Regions from separate parts of the Solibacillus sp. FSL R7-0682 genome, predicted to be linked through region 1. Evidence: a T-box and tRNA genes for the amino acid it is inferred to sense, from the RefSeq annotation. Region 1 holds a T-box; the other holds one or more tRNA genes.
What was found. A T-box is a leader RNA that pairs with one kind of tRNA and senses whether it is charged. The one in region 1 lies ahead of leuS (leucine--tRNA ligase), so its partner is inferred to be a tRNA-Leu.
Positions count from the first base shown of each region.

Region 2: it encodes a tRNA-Leu, which carries the amino acid that the T-box ahead of leuS (leucine--tRNA ligase) is inferred to sense. The anticodon was not compared.

Region 1 covers NZ_JBBOUI010000001.1:981,307-988,597, reverse strand. The annotation lists gene leuS (leucine--tRNA ligase) at 1-2,372, opposite strand, end outside; T-box leader at 2,487-2,701, opposite strand; gene MKZ17_RS05120 (MDR family MFS transporter) at 2,786-3,961, opposite strand; gene MKZ17_RS05115 (TIGR01212 family radical SAM protein) at 4,099-5,058, shown strand; gene MKZ17_RS05110 (class I SAM-dependent methyltransferase) at 5,055-5,636, shown strand; gene MKZ17_RS05105 (pyrimidine dimer DNA glycosylase/endonuclease V) at 5,680-6,087, shown strand; gene MKZ17_RS05100 (alanine/glycine:cation symporter family protein) at 6,108-7,291, opposite strand, start outside.
Region 2 covers NZ_JBBOUI010000001.1:311,277-318,567, reverse strand. The annotation lists rRNA gene MKZ17_RS01665 (23S ribosomal RNA) at 1-644, opposite strand, end outside; rRNA gene MKZ17_RS01660 (16S ribosomal RNA) at 994-2,545, opposite strand; tRNA gene MKZ17_RS01655 (tRNA-Gly) at 2,741-2,814, opposite strand; tRNA gene MKZ17_RS01650 (tRNA-Arg) at 2,835-2,911, opposite strand; tRNA gene MKZ17_RS01645 (tRNA-Leu) at 2,925-3,010, opposite strand; tRNA gene MKZ17_RS01640 (tRNA-Lys) at 3,064-3,139, opposite strand; tRNA gene MKZ17_RS01635 (tRNA-Gln) at 3,145-3,219, opposite strand; tRNA gene MKZ17_RS01630 (tRNA-Asp) at 3,224-3,299, opposite strand; tRNA gene MKZ17_RS01625 (tRNA-Glu) at 3,332-3,406, opposite strand; tRNA gene MKZ17_RS01620 (tRNA-Asn) at 3,409-3,483, opposite strand; gene MKZ17_RS01615 (SprT family protein) at 3,632-4,102, opposite strand; gene MKZ17_RS01610 (Tex family protein) at 4,196-6,367, opposite strand; gene sigB (RNA polymerase sigma factor SigB) at 6,491-7,276, opposite strand; gene rsbW (anti-sigma B factor RsbW) at 7,254-7,291, opposite strand, start outside.

The DNA.
Region 1 (7,291 bases):
ACTTTCACAATTTGTTTTCCTTCGATAAATTCCTGTACTTTACTATCTTCAAGCGCAACTTTTTCTAATTCTTCTTTTGAAGTATCTTTTGCAACGTTTACTTTTGCACGTACTTTCCCTAATACTTGAACGACAACTTCAATTTCATCATCTACTAATTTTGAGTCATCATATGTTGGCCAAGATACATACGTAATTGTGCCTTCATGACCTAAAATTGACCATAGTTCTTCTGCAATATGCGGCGCCATTGGTGATAATAGCTTTACAAAGCCCTCTGCGTATTCAGTAGGGATTACTTCTGCCTTGTAGCAGTCGTTAATGAATACCATCATTTGTGAAATGGCTGTATTGAAACGGATACCTTCGTAGTCGTCTGTCACTTTTTTCACAGTTTGGTGGTACACTTTTTCTAATGCTTTATCGTTAGATGGTTGGATTTTGCTCGAAAGCTTTCCTTCATCTGTAACGTACAGGCGCCAAATACGATCTAGGAAGCGGCGTGCACCATCAAGACCGTTCGTAGACCATGCTACCGAAGCTTCAAGTGGACCCATGAACATTTCATATAGACGTAATGTATCCGCACCATGTGATTCAATAATATCATCAGGGTTAACAACATTCCCTTTTGACTTCGACATTTTTTCATTACCCTCACCTAAGATCATTCCTTGGTTAAATAGCTTTTGGAATGGTTCCTTTGTATGAACAACGCCTAAATCGTAAAGTACTTTATGCCAGAAGCGCGCGTATAGTAAGTGTAGTACGGCATGCTCAGCACCACCGATATAAATATCAACTGGTAACCAGCGCTTTAATAGCTCTGGATCTGCGATTGCTTCTGTGTTTTTTGGATCAATATAACGTAGGAAGTACCATGAAGAACCAGCCCATTGAGGCATTGTGTTTGTTTCACGTCGCCCTTTCTTACCTGTTATAGGATCTACTACATTTACCCACTCTTCAATGTTCGCAAGTGGTGATTCACCTGTACCTGAAGGACGGATATTGTCTGTTTTCGGTAATACTAATGGTAATTCTTCTGCAGGTACAGTTGTCATTGTGCCATCTTCCCAGTGAATTACTGGAATTGGCTCACCCCAGTAACGTTGACGAGAGAATAGCCAGTCACGTAAACGGTAAGAAATTTTCTTTTCACCTACACCATTTTCCTCTAACCATTCAATTGCCTTTGAGATACCCTCTTCTTTATTTAAACCATTTAAGAAATCAGAATTGATGTGAACACCGTCACCAGTGAACGCTTCCTTCTCAATGTCGCCACCTTCTAATACAGATGTGATTTCTAAACCAAATTCTTTCGCGAATTCATAGTCGCGCTCATCATGGGCAGGAACTGCCATAATAGCACCTGTACCATATGTTGCTAATACATAGTCTGCAATCCAAATTGGCACTTCTTTCCCGTTAATTGGGTTGACAGCATAAGCACCTGTGAACACACCTGTTTTTTCTTTTGCTAAATCTGTACGCTCTAAGTCAGATTTTAATGATACTTTTTCTAAATAGCTTTCTACTGCTTCCTTTTGCTCTGGAGAAGTTATTTCCGCTACTAACTTGTGCTCTGGCGCAAGTACACAGTAAGTTGCACCGAATAATGTATCCGGACGAGTTGTGAATACCTCGAAGCCTTTATCAGTGCCTGCTACTGTAAATTTCACTTGTGCACCTTCAGAACGACCGATCCAGTTACGTTGCATTTCTTTAATTGATTCCGGCCAATCTACTTCTTCTAAATCATCAACTAAACGGTCTGCGTATTGTGTAATACGTAGTACCCATTGCTTCATTGGACGGCGTACTACCGGGTGACCTCCGCGCTCAGAAACGCCATCAATTACTTCTTCATTTGCAAGCACTGTGCCTAATGCTTCACACCAGTTTACTGCGATTTCGTCTACATAAGCTAAATCCATTTCTACAAGCTTTGTGAAAATCCATTGTGTCCATTTGTAGTATTCTGGATCCGTTGTATTAATTTCGCGATCCCAGTCGTATGAGAAGCCAAGCTCTTGAATTTGACGCTTAAATGTAGCAATATTTTTTGCAGTAAATTCAGCTGGGTCATTTCCTGTATCAAGTGCATACTGCTCAGCTGGTAACCCGAATGCATCCCAACCCATTGGATGAAGTACATTGTATCCTTGCATACGTTTAAAGCGAGATAAAATATCTGTCGCTGTATAACCTTCCGGGTGACCTACGTGTAGACCTGCACCTGATGGATAAGGGAACATATCTAATGCGTAGAATTTTGGTTTTTCTACTTCGTTTTCTGTTTTGAATGTTTTGTTAACATCCCAAAATGCCTGCCATTTTTTTTCGATTTGTTGATGATTAAAGCTCATTATTTTTCCTCCTTTTATAAATTGATTCTGTGATTTCTCTTATTGAAACTCGCACTCGAAATAATTAACTGAATATTTGAACAATAAAAAAACTCGCCCCATTCTTAGTAAATAAGAAGGGACGAGAGGTTATATTACTCCCGCGGTACCACCCAAATTAGTGACACAGCACTCAGCTTAAATTCTTAACGCGAATACACGGCTTACAGCTACTAAAAGTTCACCGAAGCTAACTCCGAGGCGAGTTCGATTTGACACATACTAGCTTACACCACCCGCTAGCTCTCTTAAAAGTGCGACCATCTACTATTCCTCATCACAGTTATATATTGTTATTTAGTTAATATTAATGGATTCCGTTCAAAAGCACAAGTGGCTGTTTTATGCTTACTGACAATTTACCCTATTTTTGTTTATTTTATAAGCTCATTATTTTTTAAGTTACGATCAAATAATAAGCACGGTATGATTGCTACTAGTAATATTACAGTTAAAATAAGCATCAATACTTGAATACCGTAAATATCGACCATTAACCCACCAAATAAAGGTCCAAGCATACGCCCAATTGTCGTTGCACTATTGACAAGTCCTTGATAAAATCCTTGTTGACCTTGTGGTGCTAATTTGTTTGCAATCATTGGAATAACTGGCGTAAAGAATACTTCACCCAACGTTAAAATGATCATTGCTGCTGCAAACATTTTAAAATCGCCCGCTAAATAAACAACAAAAAACGAAACTGACATTAATATTAACCCTAGTGCGAGCTGATGTTTAATTTTTTGCTCCCAACGCGTCACAAGGGGTTTAATTAGCGGTTGAACAGCAACGATCATCACTCCATTTATTGTCCAAAGTAGACTATATTCAGATAAGCTCATTCCTAAAGATTGGGTATAAGACGAAATGGTTGCGCTCCATTGAGAATACGCCATCCAACAAAATACTAATGAAATACTTAAAATCGATAGTGCAATAACTGGACCATTCCACCTTTTTACTTCTGCTTCTGTTTGTAATTTTTTTCTTGCAGTAGGCTTCCCATCAAAGCGTTTGTAAGTTAATACAACAAGTAAAAAGAACATTACATATGCGATTAAATTGGCGTAAAATACCCATTCAAAATTCACGTCTGCAACAAGACCTGCCATAGCAGGTCCAATAGCAACCCCTACATTATTCGCTAAAAAAATGGCATTGAAAGCTCTACGCCCACCTTCAGGCCAAACATTGCCCGCAACTGCATAGATAGCCGGATAAACCATTCCACCACTAAAGCCTAGCAACGTTAAAAACACCACATATTGTGGCCAATCGTGCCAAATCGTTAATAAGAGAATGGCACCTAAATTTAAAAGAACGCCAATTAAAATTGCTTTATAACCACCCAGTCGGTCAAACAAATATCCCCCTAATATATTTCCAAATATTCCAGCGAGAGAATTTAACATTAAAACAAAGCCAGCTACCGTCAATGTTTTACCTAGATGATCATGTATATAAATACTATTTAAAGGCCATAAAAATGAATTGCCGATTGTGTTCACAAACGTTCCAACAATTAAAAACCAAACCTGTTTTGGCACAATGAATTTCCTCCTAATATTTCACTCACAATCGACTATTCTAAGCTTCTTTAGGAAATTACTCAAGAAAAATATTTTCTATTAGTACTGACTGTAGCTCCATGATAAAATAAAACGTTAGAGGAGTGAACAGACTAATGACTGAAAATAAATTCCCTTTCCCATCAGATGGAAAGCGTTACTATACATGGAATCGATATTTACGAAATGAATTTGGTAAAAAAGTATATAAAGTAGCTTTAGATGCGGGCTTTGACTGTCCAAATCGTGACGGTACAGTTGCATTTGGTGGATGTACATTTTGTTCAGCTGCTGGTTCAGGCGACTTTGCAGGAAATAAAGTTGACCCGATTTCAGTACAATTTGAACAAATCAAGGCGAAGATGGAGAACAAATGGAAAGATGGCTTAACAATGGCGTACTTCCAAGCATATACAAATACACATGCTCCGCTTGAAGTGCTAAAAGAAAAATTTGAAGCAGCTCTTGCTTGTGAAGGTGTAATGGGCTTATCAATTGCTACTCGTCCAGACTGCTTACCAGATGATGTAGTCGAATATTTAGCAGAATTAAATGAACGCACTTATTTATGGGTAGAGCTTGGCCTACAAACTGTGCATGAAAAGACAGCAAATTTAATTAACCGCGCGCATGATTATGCAACCTATGTTGAAGGTGTCAATAAACTTCGAAAACATGGTATTCGTGTCGTTACACATATTATTAATGGTCTCCCACTAGAAGATTACGATATGATGATGGAGACTGCGCGTGAAGTGGCAAAATTAGACGTGCAAGGCATAAAGATTCATTTACTTCACTTATTAAAAGGGACTCCACTTGTCAAACAATACGAAAAGGGTATGCTAAAATTCATGGAAAAAGACGCATATACGCAACTTGTGGCGGATCAGCTCGAAATTATTCCCCCGGAAATGATTGTTCATCGTATTACAGGTGACGGTCCAATCGACTTAATGATCGGTCCTATGTGGTCAGTTAATAAGTGGGAAGTTTTAAACGGCATTGATGCAGAACTTGAGCGCCGCGACTCGTGGCAAGGGAAGTATTATAATGCGGATGTGACAAGTAAATGAAATTAGAACGAGTTATTCAATATGCACAAACCTTACTAAAAATGTCGATTACTGAAGGCGATATTGCAGTCGACGCAACCGCGGGAAATGGTCATGATACACTATTTTTAGCGAATCTAGTCGGAGATGAGGGGTATGTATACGCTTTTGACGTACAGAAAGAAGCAGTCGATGCAACACTCCACCGTTTACTTGACAATGCATTAGAACACCGTGCAATCGTGTTAAAAGATGGTCACGAAAATGTCTCAAAGTATGTAACCAAGCCTGTTGCAGGTGCTATTTTTAATCTCGGCTATTTGCCAGGTAGTAATCATGACCTTGTGACAAAGCCCAATACGACGATACAGGCAATCGAAAGTTTATTAAAGCTATTAAAAGTTGGAGGCATTATTGTTTTAGTAGTTTATCATGGTCATGAAGGTGGTAAAGAGGAACGCGATGCAATCATTCATTTCGTTAGTGAGTTACCGCAAAAATATGTTCATGTATTACGCTATGAATTTATCAATCAAAAAAACGAACCACCTTTTATAATCGCATTAGAAAAAGTGAAAAACATTCCATTGGAGAGCTAAGAATTCTTAGCTCCCTTTTAGTTAGTAAAGAAAGGATGATAAGATGCGACTTTGGCATGTCGATTTAATTCCATATTTACCGAAAAGTCAATTACTCGCTCAGTGGAGAGAGTTAAATAGTATTTACGTCAAAGAAGACAAACATATTTTAATTAACTACATTTATGAATACCCGAAAGAAGATTTATATTGTTATACGCAGGTCGTTCTTGAGGAAATGATTCATCGTCAAATTAACATCCGTACGAAGGACAAAATGGCCAACTATTTTAAAGACATTAAATGTACCGAGATTTATATACCGTACGAAAATCATCATAATCAGCAGTATTTAACAATTTGTTATTATAATTTATTGGAAAAATTTATTCGTGGTCAAAAGGATTTTCCTGCTGAATTATTCGAAAGGCTTACGAACTTTTATCAATCGAAAAAGGAGCAGCCAAAATAAATTGGCTACTCCTTCCTTATTTATTTTTTATACGTTTCCCAGAAATCTGCATTTTTAATTCCTAACTTTATTGGATCAAATACTGGGTCTTTTCCTTCTTTTTTCTGTTGCTCATAATCCTTTAACGCAATAAGTGCTGGTTTCATAATGAATAGCATCATAATTACGTTAATCCAAACCGTTAACCCTAATCCTACATCACCAAACGCCCATGCCAAGTCTGATGTTTTAACTGTTCCATAGAACGCAGACGCTAATAATACAAACTTCATTATAAAAATACCTATTTTTTCTGTTCTACCTTTTAGCATGTACGAAACATTTGTTTCCGCAATGTAATAGTATGCCATTAACGTAGTGAAAGCGAATAAGAATAATGAAATCGCAACGAACCCTGAACCGAAATTATTTAATGATGGGAATGCATCATTTACCGCTGCTTGTGTAAAGCCTGTGTACGTAATTGTTTCATCCATCTTTGCTTCGATTAATGGACCATCTTGACTACCATCATGTACGTTGTATGTACCCATGAATAAAATCATTAATGCTGTCGCAGAACATACTAATAATGTATCAATATAGATTGATGCGGCTTGTACAAGACCTTGCTTTGCAGGATGGGACACTTCTGCAGCCGCAGCTGGGTGAGCGCCTGTACCTTGACCAGCTTCGTTAGAGTAGATTGCACGTTTAACTCCCCAGAAAATTGCGCTACCAATCATACCACCAAACACTGCATCTTGACTAAATGCGCTTCGGAAAATTAATCCTAATACATCGGGTACAGCTGAAAAATTCATTAAAATAATTATAAATGCTACAAGCAAGTAAGCTAATGCCATAAATGGCACTAAAATTTGTGCTACATTGGCAATACGTTTAATACCACCAAAAATAATAATCCCAAGCAATACAACTGTTACTAAACCTGTAATCCATGGATCAATTCCAAAAGCATTATCCACTGCCCCAGCAATTGCATTAGCTTGTACACCAGGCATTAAAATAGCTACCGATAAAATCATCGCAATCGCAAACACTACACCAAGTGCACGAATACCTGTTGATTTTTCAATGTAGAATGCTGGACCACCACGATACTGGCCATCTTTCTTTTCCTTGTAAATTTGAGCTAATGTTGACTCCATATAAGCAGTTGATGCACCGATGAATGCAGTAACCCACATCCAAAAAACTGCCC
Region 2 (7,291 bases), 670 kb from region 1:
GCACGTAATCGTAACTCGCCGGTTCATTCTACAAAAGGCACGCTATCACCCATTAACGGGCTCTAACTACTTGTAGGCACACGGTTTCAGGATCTATTTCACTCCCCTCCCGGGGTGCTTTTCACCTTTCCCTCACGGTACTGGTTCACTATCGGTCACTAGGTAGTATTTAGCCTTGGGAGATGGTCCTCCCGGATTCCGACGGAATTTCACGTGTTCCGCCGTACTCAGGATACACTCAAGAGGGAATGACTTTTTGACTACAGGGCTTTTACCTTGTTTCGCGGACCTTTCCAAGTCGCTTCATCTAAATCATTCTTTTGTAACTCCGTATAGAGTGTCCTACAACCCCAAAGAGCAAGCTCTTTGGTTTGGGCTCTTCCCGTTTCGCTCGCCGCTACTCAGGGAATCGAATTTTCTTTCTGTTCCTGCAGGTACTTAGATGTTTCAGTTCCCTGCGTCTGTCCTCATCACGCTATGTATTCACGTGTAGATACTATCCGATTAAAGATAGTGGGTTCCCCCATTCGGAAATCCCCGGATCAAAGCTTACTTACAGCTCCCCGAGGCATATCGGTGTTAGTGCCGTCCTTCATCGACTCCTAGTGCCAAGGCATCCACCGTGCGCCCTTATTAACTTAACCAAAAGTTAACACTTAAAGCATTCGCTTTAAGATTTGAGTTACACGTCAATGTTACTTGACTTGTTCAATATCTATAAAATAGAAATTTGATTTATTGCTTTCAATGTCGTTTTATCCAGTTTTCAAAGAACAAAGCTACTGACTTCATTCACTTCGTGAATACCTTCCCTGAATTTACTACATGCAGCTTTGCGACGAAAGCGCTAGCGACAGGAGCAAGTACAGTTTGGATTCAATTAAATAAAGCAGTAATTTGAAGTATTCCATTCATTTAAGAATGAACCTTCAAAACTGAACAGCAAACGTTAATGTTTCATTCCCCAAGGGAATGATTCCGAAAAATCCTTAGAAAGGAGGTGATCCAGCCGCACCTTCCGATACGGCTACCTTGTTACGACTTCACCCCAATCATCTATCCCACCTTCGGCGGCTGGCTCCAAAAGGTTACCTCACCGACTTCGGGTGTTACAAACTCTCGTGGTGTGACGGGCGGTGTGTACAAGGCCCGGGAACGTATTCACCGCGGCATGCTGATCCGCGATTACTAGCGATTCCGGCTTCATGTAGGCGAGTTGCAGCCTACAATCCGAACTGAGAACGGTTTTATCGGATTAGCTCCCCCTCGCGGGTTGGCAACCGTTTGTACCGTCCATTGTAGCACGTGTGTAGCCCAGGTCATAAGGGGCATGATGATTTGACGTCATCCCCACCTTCCTCCGGTTTATCACCGGCAGTCTCCTTAGAGTGCCCAACTGAATGATGGCAACTAAGAATAAGGGTTGCGCTCGTTGCGGGACTTAACCCAACATCTCACGACACGAGCTGACGACAACCATGCACCACCTGTCACCGTTGCCCCCGAAGGGGAAACTATGTCTCCATAGTGGTCACCGGGATGTCAAGACCTGGTAAGGTTCTTCGCGTTGCTTCGAATTAAACCACATGCTCCACCGCTTGTGCGGGCCCCCGTCAATTCCTTTGAGTTTCAGTCTTGCGACCGTACTCCCCAGGCGGAGTGCTTAATGCGTTAGCTGCAGCACTGAGGGGCGGAAACCCCCCAACACTTAGCACTCATCGTTTACGGCGTGGACTACCAGGGTATCTAATCCTGTTTGCTCCCCACGCTTTCGCGCCTCAGTGTCAGTTACAGACCAGAAAGTCGCCTTCGCCACTGGTGTTCCTCCAAATCTCTACGCATTTCACCGCTACACTTGGAATTCCACTTTCCTCTTCTGCACTCAAGTTCCCCAGTTTCCAATGACCCTCCACGGTTGAGCCGTGGGCTTTCACATCAGACTTAAGGAACCACCTGCGCGCGCTTTACGCCCAATAATTCCGGACAACGCTTGCCACCTACGTATTACCGCGGCTGCTGGCACGTAGTTAGCCGTGGCTTTCTAACAAGGTACCGTCAAGGTAGCGCCAGTTACTACGCTACTTGTTCTTCCCTTGCAACAGAGTTTTACGAACCGAAATCCTTCTTCACTCACGCGGCGTTGCTCCATCAGGCTTTCGCCCATTGTGGAAGATTCCCTACTGCTGCCTCCCGTAGGAGTCTGGGCCGTGTCTCAGTCCCAGTGTGGCCGATCACCCTCTCAGGTCGGCTACGCATCGTTGCCTTGGTGAGCCGTTACCTCACCAACTAGCTAATGCGCCGCGGGTCCATCTTATAGTGACAGCCGAAACCGTCTTTCAACTAACTGACATGTGTCAAAAAGTATTATTCGGTATTAGCTCCGGTTTCCCGAAGTTATCCCAATCTATAAGGCAGGTTACCCACGTGTTACTCACCCGTCCGCCGCTAACATCATTGGAGCAAGCTCCAAATCAATTCGCTCGACTTGCATGTATTAGGCACGCCGCCAGCGTTCGTCCTGAGCCAGGATCAAACTCTCCATAAAAGTAGTTTGAAAGCTCATTTGCTTTGCTAGCGATTCAACAATTAAGTTGAAATCATTTTTGCTTCATTTAAGAAGCTTGTTATCATTAACGTTGCTTGTTCAGTTTTCAAGGTTCATGTTGTTGTCGTGTTAGCGACTCTTAAAATATTACTACGTTAAGTCCGTTATGTCAACAACTTTTTTAAAATATTTTTTTGGAGCGGGTGATGAGAATCGAACTCACGACATCAGCTTGGAAGGCTGAGGTTTTACCATTAAACTACACCCGCATTATACTATTTTTAAATTGTGGCGCGCCCGACAGGAGTCGAACCCATAACCTTCTGATCCGTAGTCAGACGCTCTATCCAATTGAGCTACGGGCGCAAGGTATGTTACTTGGTGCGGCCGAGAGGACTTGAACCTCCACGGGGTTGCCCCCACTAGGCCCTCAACCTAGCGCGTCTGCCATTCCGCCACGACCGCTTCATCCGACTTTTCTCATTATACACCTTTGAGAAGAATTGTCAATATGAAACTGGTGAGCCATGAAGGACTCGAACCTTCGACCCTCTGATTAAAAGTCAGATGCTCTACCAACTGAGCTAATGGCTCGAAAATGGCTGGGGTACTAGGATTCGAACCTAGGCATGACGGAATCAAAATCCGTTGCCTTACCGCTTGGCTATACCCCAAAAATGGCGGTCCCGACCGGGATCGAACCGGCGATCTCCTGCGTGACAGGCAGGCATGTTAACCGCTACACCACGGGACCAAAGTAAACATTATTTTATTAAAAGGATTAAGTGGTGACCCGTACGGGATTCGAACCCGTGTTACCGCCGTGAAAGGGCGGTGTCTTAACCACTTGACCAACGGGCCAATGGCTCCGAAGGTAGGACTCGAACCTACGACCAACCGGTTAACAGCCGGTTGCTCTACCACTGAGCTACTTCGGAATAACATTCATTTCATCGTCAACATCTTGTCGACTTTTATTATTATAGCCACCTAATATAGGTTCGTCAACACTTTTTTATAACTTTTTTATAAAAAGTAGGATTTCCATCAAAATAATACAATGTTGCACTATTGTCCAAGTACTATTTATACTTTTCCATTATGTTTAAACGTAATTTTACCTCCACAGATACTACAGCAGTATTTTTTTTCATCCATCCGTCTTTTTCTCCTATATTCTTGCCCACAATCGATACATTGATAAACATAAATTATTTTTTTTATTTCATTTTTGATCGGTTGATCGATTCGCGCACAAAATCTAGGAGCGCCGACTTGTTTCAATAACTTTCTAAAATCAGCATCACGGTGTTTATACCCCATCCCTAATAAGTGTAGATGATAATGACAAAGCTCATGCAAAATAATGCCGCGCAATTCTTCAATACCAAAATGTTCATACAATGTTTTATTTAATTGTATATCGTGATTGTTTAGCATATAACGACCACCAGTTGTTTTTAAACGATTGTTAAAATATGCTTTATGTTGAAATGGTCGATTAAAATATTGCATTGAGAGTTCTTCTACTAATTTTTGCACTTGCTCATCTGTCATATTCATCCCACCTTTACTTAAAAACTTTCTAGTTATGTAAAAAACACATGGGCTAAGCCATGTGCTTTTTATTATAGAGGAAACCTATTTTCTTTACACGCTTTCTTGTTGCGAAGGGGGTAACATAGTTAAAGAAATACGACCTTTATTTACTTCCACCTTTTCCACCCATACTGTTACAATATCCCCTAAAGAAATCACATCAAGCGGATGCTTTACGCGACCTTTTTGTAATTTTGAAATATGCACAAGACCATCTTGCTTTACACCTATATCAACAAAGGCACCGAAGTCAACTACGTTTCGTACAGTTCCCTGCAACTCCATCCCGACTTGTAAATCTTCCATTTGTAATACATCTGTTTTTAGGAGAGGCTGTGGAAACGCATCTCGCGGGTCCCGTGAAGGCTTCATTAATGTTTCTACGATATCCTTTAATGTTACTTCTCCAACCTCTAGACTTTTACTTAAGTCTGACAAACTTAATTGGCTAATCGCCTGTTCAGCTTTTACTGTACCTACGTCTTTTTTCGTAACATGAGCAAATTCTAAAATTGCTTCTGCTAGCTTATAGCTTTCTGGGTGAATCCCTGTTGCATCTAATGGATTTTTCGCTTCGGGAATACGTAAAAATCCAATTGACTGTTCATATGTTTTTGCACCTAAGCGAGGAATTTTCTTTAATTGTGAACGTGAAGTAAATTGACCATTTTCACTACGCATTGCAACGATATTATCTGCTACAGTTTTTGATAACCCAGAAACATATTGTAATAATGACGCGGATGCTGTATTCACATTTACACCAACTTGGTTAACTGCTGTTTCAACAATGAATGTCAAAGATTCTGCTAGTTGTTTCTGTGATACATCATGTTGATATTGCCCTACACCAACTGCTTTTGGTTCTATCTTCACTAATTCCGATAGCGGGTCTTGTAATCGACGTGCAATAGAAACCGCACTTCGTTGTTCAACTTGTAAATCCGGAAATTCCGAACGAGCTGTTTCTGATGCAGAATATACAGATGCGCCTGCTTCATTCACAATAACATATGCGATTTGTTGATCAACTTCCTTTAAAAGCTCGGCGATAAACTGTTCTGTCTCACGAGAAGCTGTACCATTTCCAATCGCAATAATACTAATTGGATATTTTTTCAACAATCCTTTTACTGTTGCTTTTGCCTTTGATGTGTCTGATGTTGTATGCGGATAAATGACACCAACTTCAAGCATTTTCCCTAGCTCATCAACTACTGCCAATTTACAGCCTGTACGATATGCTGGATCCACTCCTAGTACGACTTTTCCGCGCATTGGTGGCTGTAATAATAAATTACGTAGATTTTCTGAAAAAATGTGAATCGCTTGAGTTTCAGCTTTTGCTGTTAATTCCGAACGAAGCTCATTTTCAATCGATGGCTTAATTAAGCGTTTATAGCTATCTACTATTGAAACCTTCACTTCTTCGACAGATGGTCCTACAAAATTTCTTGGAATAAAGTGATTTTCCATTAGAACTGTCGCTTTTTCCAATGGTACATCAATTGCTACCCGTAAAATATCTTCTTTTTCTCCACGGTTTACTGCCAATATACGGTGCGGTGCCATTCGATGTACCGGCTCCTCATATTCGTAATACATTTCAAACACTTGCTTTGCATCTTTTTCAGCATTTTTCACGATTGTTACAAGTTTTCCTTCTCGCCAAGAAAGTGTGCGTAGCTTTTCACGAACTGCTGCATCATCCGCAAAACGTTCGGCGATAATATCTCTTGCGCCTATCAAAGCTTCTTCAATAGTAGAAACACCTTTTTCATCATCTAAAAATGGCGTTGCTAATGATTTGATTGCTTCCTTAGTAAATTGCATAATCTGATTTGCTAACGGTTCTAACCCTCGTTCCTTTGCGATTGTGGCTTTTGTACGCCGTTTTTGCTTATATGGGCGATATAAATCTTCTAGTCGTTGCAATACTGTTGCTGCCTGGATTGCTACTGTTAGGTCTTCTGTTAGTTTCCCTTGCTCTTCAATTAAACGCAGCACTTCTTCTTTTCTTGTTTCAAGCTGCTGTATGTAATGATAGCGGTCTTCTACAGCCTTAATTTGCACTTCATCAAGTGAGCCTGTTGCTTCTTTTCGATAACGTGCAATAAATGGTACAGTATTACCCTCTTCTAAAAGTTGAATAACTGCTTCTGCTTGCTTCGGTTGTACATTCGCATCTTTTGCAATCATTTGTAGCATTTTCTTTTGTTCCATTGTGCCACTCCTTTTATTAAACTTCCTTTAGTTTACCATTTTCTATTTTGAGATTCTTTTCAAATTGTATACTTTTAAAAGACAAAAAAAGAGTCTACTTAATTTAGCAGACTCAAAAAACATTTAGAGAGATACGCCCCCGCTTGATATAATCGCTTCCTGTAATTTTTTAATTGCTTTTCGTTGAATTCGAGAAACATGCATTTGTGATATGCCGAGTCGTTCACCCGCTTCCTTCTGACTTAATTGTTCTAGATAAGTAAGATGTATAATTTGGCGCTCACGTTCATTTAATACATCCATCGCATCTGCAACAATTAGGCGACGATTCGTTACCTCATAACCATCATCTTCTCTTCCGACAACATCTAATAATGTCACAGTACTACCATCTGAATCAGACTCAATCGAATGGTCCATCGATAATGCTTGATAACTACGCCCCATCTCCATTGCTTCTAATACTTCTTCATCTTTAACTTCAAGATGACTAGCAATCTCATCAATTGAAGGAGAACGTTGTAATTCTGTCGTTAAAAATTCAACAGCAGCCTTAATTCTTGGACCTAATTCTTTTATACGTCTTGGAACATGGACATCCCAAGTTTTATCCCTTAAAAAACGCTTAATCTCACCAACAATTGTTGGAACAGCAAACGCCTCAAAGCTTCTCCCAAAAGAAGGGTCAAATCGACGAATCGCACCTAATAATCCAAGCATTCCTACTTGTACAATATCATCATAATAAGACTTACCATGAGAGTATTTCCGAGCAATAGACTCAACTAAATATTGATAGTGTAACACTAAATTAGTTTGTGCCTCTTCGCTTTCATGCTCTTGATACTCTGCGATCCAGTTTAACACTTCTTCTTTTGATGAATTTTTAGGTAGTGATTCTTTCGACATTCCCTTTCACCTGCT